3 regions of the Bacillus sp. DTU_2020_1000418_1_SI_GHA_SEK_038 genome follow, and region 2 is predicted to be linked to each of the others. Evidence: predicted binding sites of a transcription regulator. Region 2 holds the regulator's gene; each other region holds the start of a gene.
What was found. Region 2 encodes Rex, which represses fermentation and respiration genes when NADH is low (regulators of the CRP and FNR family bind a similar motif). Its sites were predicted from a motif close to TTGTGAAATATTTCACAA; they were not measured.
Positions count from the first base shown of each region.

Region 1: the regulator Rex is predicted to act here: its motif matches at 1,824-1,841, upstream of RRV45_RS11880 (DoxX family membrane protein).
Region 3: the regulator Rex is predicted to act here: its motif matches at 1,821-1,838, upstream of RRV45_RS07600 (YwiC-like family protein).

Region 1 is NZ_CP135435.1:2,399,852-2,403,132, forward strand. Features, by position in the region: gene RRV45_RS11875 (carbohydrate kinase family protein) at 1-573, opposite strand, end outside; gene RRV45_RS11880 (DoxX family membrane protein) at 737-1,732, opposite strand; gene RRV45_RS11885 (hypothetical protein) at 1,973-2,203, shown strand; gene qoxD (cytochrome aa3 quinol oxidase subunit IV) at 2,338-2,622, opposite strand; gene qoxC (cytochrome aa3 quinol oxidase subunit III) at 2,625-3,221, opposite strand; gene qoxB (cytochrome aa3 quinol oxidase subunit I) at 3,221-3,281, opposite strand, start outside.
Region 2 is NZ_CP135435.1:506,211-509,491, reverse strand. Features, by position in the region: gene RRV45_RS02725 (CPBP family intramembrane glutamic endopeptidase) at 72-803, shown strand; gene RRV45_RS02720 (YdiK family protein) at 800-1,006, shown strand; gene RRV45_RS02715 (redox-sensing transcriptional repressor Rex) at 1,040-1,687, opposite strand; gene moaC (cyclic pyranopterin monophosphate synthase MoaC) at 1,775-2,266, opposite strand; gene abc-f (ribosomal protection-like ABC-F family protein) at 2,626-3,281, shown strand, end outside.
Region 3 is NZ_CP135435.1:1,526,924-1,530,204, forward strand. Features, by position in the region: gene glp (molybdopterin molybdotransferase MoeA) at 1-1,254, shown strand, start outside; gene mobB (molybdopterin-guanine dinucleotide biosynthesis protein B) at 1,248-1,775, shown strand; gene RRV45_RS07600 (YwiC-like family protein) at 1,896-2,612, shown strand; gene RRV45_RS07605 (Crp/Fnr family transcriptional regulator) at 2,656-3,281, opposite strand, start outside.

The DNA.
Region 1 (3,281 bases), 1.9 Mb from region 2:
CATCTTAACTAAATCGGCTCGATTCAGGAATGAACAAATTGTGTTTCTGCATTCTTCTTCGCATCCCCATCGTTTTTGGCGGATATTTACATCAAATGCTACTAATAAATTGGTTTCCTTTGCATAATCTAGGGCCTTTTCTGTAGTCTTCCTGGCTGTTTCATGAAAAAGCGTCCCCGACCCAATATAAAAGATTTTTCCTGTTTCAAACAGCTCTTTCTCTATTTCATTTTCCGTCAGCCATTCGTCAGGTGTTGGATTCACGTATGAATGAAACACTCTATCACCGCTACTATCTTGCTGAACATACACTAAACAGATCTTCTTTGTAGAAGAACGCACACAATAATCGAGACAAACCTCCTCTTTTTTAAAGGCCTTCTCAACGAATACACTTGTTTCATCCATACCTATTTTACAAAGATAATAGGATTTTACACCTAATCTTTTCACGCCTACAGCTAAATTAACCGTTGCCCCACCGAGGAACGGCTGAAAATTTTTATTCGTTTTATCTTGAGAAATCATATCTACTATGACCTCTCCGAATGAAATAATTCCATTTTTATTCATTTTGGTTACTCCTTGGGGACTATTGATTTATTTCCTTTTTCAACAACAATGGTTATGTAAGTACATCGTTTATGAACAAAGACTGAACATGCCTGCGACATGTTCAGTTTAGTAATGATATTAGTAGAACAACTATTAACTCAGAACCTTTTTAACAACTATATCATGCAAACCGATAATATATTAACACAAATGTAGCTAGAACAAAGATAAAATTTAAAAATACAAAGATAAACTGATCGACTTTAGTATTATGCATTTTAATCGGAGGATTGTAAAAGGAAACCCCTTCAATTATAAAGACGATTAATACAATATGAATCATAAAATGACCGATAATTTCTGTCATACCAAATAACATGGTTGTCATGATAAATATAACGGTTACAACAAATCCCAAAACCCGATTCAATATTCCGACCACTAATAAATACCCAACCACGAACTCAATAAAGGCGGCCATAACAATAAATGCATCTGGCGGAAAACCAAAAGTTGGAACACTGTGGCTTGCAACGATATCTAAAGTCATCGCTGGGTATACCCACTTTTCAACTGCCACCCAGCATAGAGATAAACCCGTGCCTAAATATAAGAAAGGAAAACCAATATCCTCTAGTTTCGTATTTCCTACTAATAAGACACCAATAATGGCGACATAAAATCCGTAATCCAACATGTGGAAAATACCGTTATCAATTGTTATAAATACGAATAAGCCTAATAATAAAACTGCCCCAAGTTTTGTGGGAATATGATGTGGAATAAGCAATAATCCGATTATTACCCAAACCAGAACTATAATGCTTGTATTTTCGAGTAGAAATTCTGGCGCAAACAATGTGCCGTTTGATACTTGGATGATTAAAGAAACAGCAGTTCCATATTTCAAAATATTTCTGCTGTACTTTCTTAAGCTAGAAAGTCTTTTATCTATTTTCTTGATGGTGCTCCATTCAGTTGTTTTTGGAATAATAATCGCCAGTAGAGCCAACGCAATTGCTGCGATAATGGCTAACAAAATAAATAATGGCGATAATATATTTTCAATCGATTCTTTTAGAGGGGCAACCTCTGTGAACCACTTTACATGTGCATGCGTAAAAAACGGAGAAAATATGATGCCTAACAATAATAGAAGTTGAAATATCCTTTTCATTATAAGACTCCTCTTCTCTATATAAACAAGATGAATACATTAATAATATACCCCAATTATGATTTTTACGTATGGATTAAAACTGACTTTTATGTGAAGTTTATCACATAACAAACAGGTGACACTTGAATTCTTCTGCAAATGAACTTTGCCAGACAGTCTGTCCCTCCCTCTTTAACAAAAAGTATTTGACAAATTTGTGAACAAAATGAATAATGTATGAAAAGGGGGATGAAATAAATGGATTCTAAGTTAAAAATACTTAATGCTGCTAAATCTGTTGGTTACACAGTACTTGCAATTGGGATAGCAATTTTCTTATACGGGTTTTTTGTAAGCGATTACAGCATAGTTACAGGAATTGGTATTGGAACTGTAATGGGGGCTATTTTTATCTTCCTTATAGGGGTATTCTTCGTTGCGACAGAAGAAATGAATGAAAAAACAGATAAGGGCATCAAAATTTTTTAGCGAGATAGAACGAACACTGGTAAATCTAGGGGTAGTTTGCCATGACGATTTCATATTTAAGTACAATTCTATTAATCTTTAACGTTTACTAAAACAAATAAAGGAGCGCCATAATTGACGCTCCCTTACATATTTTATGCCATATCCCAAATCAAAATGAGTAACGTACCGAAAATGGTCACTAAGGCGATGGCAAATGCATAATAAATATTCGTATAAATCGAACCTTTGTCTCCTGTTTCACCAGCGTGCATAAAGACAACGAGTTGAACACCTGCTTGCACGAATGCTGTTATTAATAGAATGGTCATACCCATTGCAAATGATAAATCAAAGAAGTAAACAGCAAGCGCCACAGCAGTAAGAACTAACGAAAATACAAAACCAATGACTTGTTTGCGCGGGAATAATTCACTCATTTTTACATCAATCCTTTCAAGTAGACGAAGCTGAAGATGAAAATCCAAACAACGTCTAGGAAATGCCAGTAAAGTGAAAAGATAAACGCTTTATTCGTTGTTTTCGGTGTCAAACCTTGTTTTTTCACTTGGAGAATGATGAATAATCCCCAGAATAAACCAAGCGTAACGTGCGCTCCATGCGTTCCTAATGTTGTTAATAAGGCCGCAGTAAAGGCACTCGTTTGCAGACCTGCTCCAACGTGAACATAGTGTACGAATTCATAAATCTCAACGCCTAAGAAGATTAGGCCAAGAATGAGTGTGATGGCAAAAAAGGTCATCATCGCCTTTTTACGGCCAATGCGCATCGCATGAACACCAAGACCGATCGTGAAACTACTTGTTAAAAGCACGAATGTTTCAATGAGCACTGGTGCAATTTCAAAAATCTCGGCTCCTGATGGCCCGCTTCCTGTCCGATCTACTAATGTGAAGTAGGTTGCAAAAAGTGTGCCAAAGAGCATAATTTCAGCTCCAAGGAAAATCCAGAAGCCTAAAATATTCATTTGATTTTGCTCAGTACTATATTCAAGTGGAAGCGCGTGATCTATTTTCATTAGCTAGCACCTCGCAATTTTTTTTCTGTGTCTTCAACTTCTTTTACGGAAATATAAAAT
Region 2 (3,281 bases):
CAATTTGAAACTTGGACCTTTTTACGGGTAAAATGAGGATTGGTATACACAATGGATAAGGAGATAAAATATTGAGAAAAGAATATTGGTATATTCTCATTGCTTATATAGGGATGCAATTATCTAGTTTAATCGGGGTTCCGTTCATAGCGTTTTGGGGAACACTATACGGCAAAAGCATGGCTGACATGGAAACCATCGCTGTCACTTCTTGGATTGTCATTAGCTTTACAATCACATTAATTATTACGTTGGCACTCCTCCGAAAAGAAATGAAGGAAAGCCTTTCATTGAGAAATGCAACGTCTGCCGGATCTTCCATAGCTTGGGCCATTGGTGGAGTATTCCTTGCTTTATTTGCGCAATCTATTGCCGCCAATATAGAAAATTTAATTGGAATTGAAATGGGCTCAGAGAACACACAACAAATTATTAGACTTATTCAAGCATCACCCTTAGTCGTTGTTGTCAGCTCTATTATTGGTCCAATTCTAGAGGAAATTATCTTCCGAAAGATTATTTTCGGAACGCTTTATCAGAGGCTGAACTTTTTTCTTTCTGCCTTAATAAGTTCTGTTATTTTTGCTCTTGCTCACTTTGAGTTTGAACATATTCTTTTGTACTCAGCGATGGGCTTTACCTTTGCTTTCCTATATGTGAAAACAAAGCAAATTCTAGTACCGATTTTTGCGCATGTGGCTATGAATACACTTGTCGTCATTATCCAATTTAACAGAGAAAACATTGAAAACTGGATAAAAGAAGCGGAAAAAATGCAAAGCTTTATTGGAGGATTTTTATGAGAAGGACACCATTGTTATCAGGCATCATCTATATTATTCTAGGGATCCTCTTTACTTATATCGCGATCCAAAACATTCAAAGAAACGAAGGCTGGGGAATATTTACTTACTTTCTAATTATTATCGCAACCTTTGACTTAGGTACCGGCCTGCGGATGGTTGCAATTCATTTCAAAATTATCAATAACAAACAAAGAAAATGAGCACATGAATAGTGCTCATTTTCTTTGTTTAGCTTATTCTTCCTCTGCAGGATAATGCTTAAGAAAGTATATAAGCGACTGCAGCTCTACAGCTAAATCAATATGATGGATTCTGATTGAGGACGGTACAGATAAACGGGCAGGAGTAAAATTCAAAATTCCATTTATACTGCTTTGGACAATTCGATCAGCAATAGGTTGTGCTGCAGGAGCGGGAACAGTTAAAATCGCGACTTGAATTTGTTGGTCCTCGATTACTTTTTCCAGATCACTCATATGATAAATTGGTACATCACCAATGAATGTCCCAACTTTTCCCTCGTCTACATCAAAGGCTACTTCAATTTTCGTATTATTGTTTTTGAGGAAATTATAGTTTAAAAAGGCAGTGCCTAAATTACCAACACCAATAAGGGCTACTTTCGTTAATTCATCCTGATCTAACGTTTTCCGAAAAAAGGTTAGTAAATAATTTACATTATAGCCATATCCTTTTTTCCCTAAAGCTCCAAAGTAGGAAAAATCCCGCCGAATTGTAGCAGAATCAACCTTTACTGCTTCACTTAATTCTGCAGAAGAGACTCTTTGTTTCCCAGAAGCATGCAAATTTTTTAAGAATCGATAATATAAAGGAAGCCTTTTGGCTGTTGCTTGTGGAATTTTTAATGACTCATTCGCCATTATCTTATCTCCTCTCTTACGTTTGCTCAACACATTGTGACAAATGTTTAATTATTTAGGAGCTTTATTTCATTTATAATCAATAGATTATAATCTGGAATCCCTTTTAAAATCTCCATTTTTTCCGCCTGTTTTTTCTACTAAATAGGTTTTGCCAATGACCATCCCTTTATCAACTGCCTTACACATATCATAAACTGTTAATGCACATACGGATGCAGCTGTTAACGCTTCCATTTCAACTCCAGTATTCCCCTTTGTTTTGACAGTAGCGGCAATGAGCAGTGTATATTCTTCTTGATCGAGGCTCCATGAGAACGAAATATCTACTCCTGTTAATGGTATTGGGTGACACATTGGAATGATTTCCCACGTCTTCTTGCACGCCATCACTCCCGCGACTTGTGCAACCGCGAGTACATCACCTTTTTTCATTTTATTAGAAGTGATTTTTTCATATATTTCTTTATTAACTGTAATACTGGAATGAGCAATCGCAGTTCTCGCCGTCACCGATTTCTCGCTTATGTCGACCATCTTTGCTCTGCCTTCTTGATTAAAATGGGTAAAATCAGACATTTAAAACACCTCACAACAAAATCATACACTATTTTTAGGCAAATGTGTAAAACACTTCACAATAATTCTTGTCCATCCTCACATACATTGCCCAACAAATATGAATGAGTTACACTTATTCTATAAAGTGAAACTTCAATCAGTGGGGGTTTTCTTCATCCCCCATTGATTGTTAGTTGCGGCCCACAGGATGTGGGTCACACAGACGTTGCCACAGGATGTGGCGTTCTTAGTCTGTGTTCCTAAATTCGGGCATTTACGGGCTGTTGATCCCCCACTTAGTAATTTTTGCTTACTCAACTTCTTAAAGTGGGGGTCTTACAGCCCGTTAATCTGCGATAAAGCTTGAGGTGAACAAAATGATTTTATTACAAGTCAATCAATTAATAAAGAACTTTGGTGCTGAAGTTATATTATCGAATATAAAGCTTGAAGTACAAACTAGAGATAGAATTGCCCTTGTGGGACGAAACGGAGCAGGTAAATCCACGCTTTTAAAAATGATCGCCGGCCAAATGTCTTATGATTCTGGTGACATTATTAAGCCAAAGGAAGTGGAAATTGGGTACCTAGCCCAAAATACCGGTCTTGAATCCGAAAGATCCATTTGGGATGAAATGTTAACTGTATTCGAACATCTGCAAAAGCTTGAAAAGGAATTGCGAAGACTCGAGAATGAAATGTCTGATCCGCAAGCAATGGAAAATCCCGACAAATATGAACGCATTTTAAAAGAATACGATGATCGGCAAGTTCAATTTAAGGAACAAGGCGGTTATCAATACGAATCGGACATTCGCTCGGTTCTCCATGGCCTGAACTTTCAATCCTTTAGCTATGATACGAAAATATCCACTTTAAGCGGGGGGCAAAAAACAAGGCTCGCTCTAGGAAAACTACTTTTAAAGAAGCCTGATATTTTAATTTTGGACGAGCCTACCAACCATTTAGATATTGATACGTTATCTTGGCTCGAGCAATACTTGCTAACGTATGACGGGGCTATTTTAATTGT
Region 3 (3,281 bases), 1.0 Mb from region 2:
AGAAATCCCATTCCCGTTGGCGAAGCTGTCATGCGGGTGATGGACTTTGAAAAAAAAGGTCACATAGAATACGTCTCAATAAATGAGAGTTTTGGAAGGTATTTGGCTGAAGATATCACAGCCACTAATGATGTGCCACATTTTGACCGATCTCCATATGATGGATTTGCTGTTAGAGCAATCGATACGAAAGAAGCATCACCAGAAAATCCAATTGAATTTGAAGTTATTGATCATATCGGTGCCGGACACGTGACAAGTAAAAAGGTTGGCGCATTTCAGGCGGTCCGCATTATGACTGGGGCACAGATGCCTGCAGAATGTGATGCCGTTGTGATGCTTGAGTTATCAAAAGGGTTTGAAAAAAACGGAAAAAATTATATGTCCATTAAACGTTCATTCAATTCAGGGGATAATATCTCATTCAGGGGGGAGGATGCAAAAGAAGGGGATATCCTTATTAAAAAAGGGATAAAAATAAATCCAGGAATTCAGGCTATACTTGCTACGTTTGGCTATGCAAAAGTTCCAGTTGCGAAAAAGCCAGTAGTAGGATTATTTGCTACGGGTACAGAACTGCTAGATGTTGATGATCCTTTAGAACCTGGCAAAATTAGAAACAGCAACTCTTATATGATTGCTGCACAAATAGAACGTGCGGGTGCCGAGGTTCTTTATTTCGGTAAACTTCCTGATGAGTTTAAAACATGCTATGAAGCTGTAAATTCAGCTTTAGATAAAGTAGATATGCTTATCACAACTGGTGGAGTATCAGTTGGAGACTTTGATTACCTTCCAGCCATATATAGTAAACTAAATGCTAAAGTTCTTTTTAACAAAGTAGCAATGAGGCCTGGCAGTGTGACGACTGTAGCACAGTTAGAAGGAAAGCTTTTATTCGGTTTATCGGGAAATCCATCCGCTTGCTATGTTGGTTTCGAACTATTTACCCGTCCAATCATAAGGAAAATGCTATTTGCTGAAAAGCCTCATCTTCGGAAAGAGAATGCTGAACTTACGGTTGAATTTGCAAAAGCAAACCCTTTTACCCGCTTAGTTAGAAGTACTGTCACTGTAAAGGACGGAAAATTATTGGTTTTTCCAAGCGGTGTAGACAAATCCAATATCGTAATGAGCCTTGCTGGAGCTAATTCATTAATGATTCTGCCAGGGGGAACAAGGGGTTTTCAAGCAGGCTCTGAAGTCGATGTATTGCTGCTTGAGGATTATGACGGAAGCGAGTGGCCATGGTAAGGTCTCCATATGTTTTTCAAGTGGTTGGCTACCAAAACAGCGGGAAAACAACACTTGTAAAAAAAATTATTACACATCTTAAGAAACATGATTTAACAGCCGCTACAGTGAAGCATCATGGGCATGGAGGAAAGCCTAATCTGCTTGAAACAAAAGATTCTAGTCAGCATATTTCTTCTGGAGCGCTTGCAGCTATTGTGGAAGGGGATGGAAGAATTCTGCTCCAAGCGGAGAAAATGAATTGGACGCTTGACGAGCAGCTTGTGATCCTAATGCAGTTTAATCCAGACTTTATCATAATTGAAGGTCATAAGCATGCCAGCTTTCCTAAGTTTGTGCTCTTGAAAGACATAGAGGATTCCAAACTCCTTTCAGTATTAAGCAATATTAAAGTTGTGTTATATTGGTCTGAAGAAACTAGCACGATTCAAGATGAATTTCCTTCACTTCCGTTTTTCTCAATACACGACAATGCAGGAGAAGAGTGGATAATAAACTACCTAATAAATCAACACAGTTAGTTAAATGTCCTAAAAACCGTCACAATTCGGCGGTTTTATTTTTTTGTGTGATTCATTTCACTTAAATCATCAATTCGAACCTATATAGTAAAGTAAGGTAGCAAAGGGGGGGAGAAAATAGTGAAGCTATTTTTACCAAAGCAGCATGGTGCATGGGCAATGGTCATCATCCCATTCTGGCTGGGAGTTGCTGCAGCTGAATTTATGTGGATTCACATCCCTTTTTTTATTGGCTGGCTTTTACTTTATTTAGCTACATATCCAATGCTTCTTTTATTCAAAAGGAAAAAAATAAATTTTTATCGTAAATGGGCATTGATCTATTTAGTTCCGGCCTTGATTCTGTTGATGTTTCCTTTATTGGTGAGACCATCTATTATAATTTTTGGCCTGTCGATGATCCCATTCTTTTTACTCAACGCTTATTATTCATCCAAAAATAGAGATCGCGCATTTGGAAATGATGTAAGCGCTATATTAGTTTTTTCATTTGCTGGCTTGGCTAGCAGCTATCTTCCTGCAGGAGAACTTAATTTAACTAGCTTAACCATCTTTATTGCCTCCATATTATTTTTTATAGGAAGCACCTTTTTTGTAAAAACAATGATTAGGGAGAAGAAAAACCAAACATTTAAATGGATTTCATGGATATTTCACATAGGAGTTATTACTGTCTGGTTTATTGCTGGTAAGCCTTTATTGGTTATCTCATTCATCCCTAGTTTGATTAGAGCCATCATTTTCTACGGCAAGGGGCTGACAATGGCTAAACTTGGAATTCTTGAAATTGTTAATGCGGCATTTTTCTTCATTCTTGTACTCATTCATGTGATATAGAGGCAAACAAAAAAAACGCTTATTTTTAAGCGTTTTAATTTTTTTATTCTATATTACATATCTCAACTGGGCAGTTTTCACAGTCTATTTCGTTTTTTAAATAGCTTAGGCTGTGAATGGTAATGATACCTTTTTTAATAGAAATAATTTCCTTTTTTCGAAGTTCGCCTAACATCCGATTGACAACTTCTCTGGATGTTCCGCAAAAATTAGCGAGCTCTTGGTTCGTTAATGGGATGCTTAAAGTAATTCCATTTTCGGAAATCACCCCATAGCTATTGGAAAGTCTAATTAATGTTGAAAATAGGGCACCCTTTTTCCCATGGAGAATGAGATCTCTAAATTTAGTTTGCGTTTTTCGATATTGAAGGCTTGTCCACTTCATTAATTCAAGTGCTAGCTGATGCTCCTGTTTTAATCTTTCCTCTAATTCATTTTGAGCGATAACCGCAACCTCTCCACCCTCAATTACCTTTGCACTTAGCATATACCTTGGTGCTGAACAGAAAAGTGTAAGCTCCCCAATGATATCACCTGTAGAGCACATCCTTAAAGTAAGCTCACGCCCATCTGGAACGATTTTACTTATTTGAATTAAACCACTTTCAATAACAAACAGTTCACTTGCTTTCATCCCTTCTTGGAATAGAAAGGTGCCTTTTTCAATTT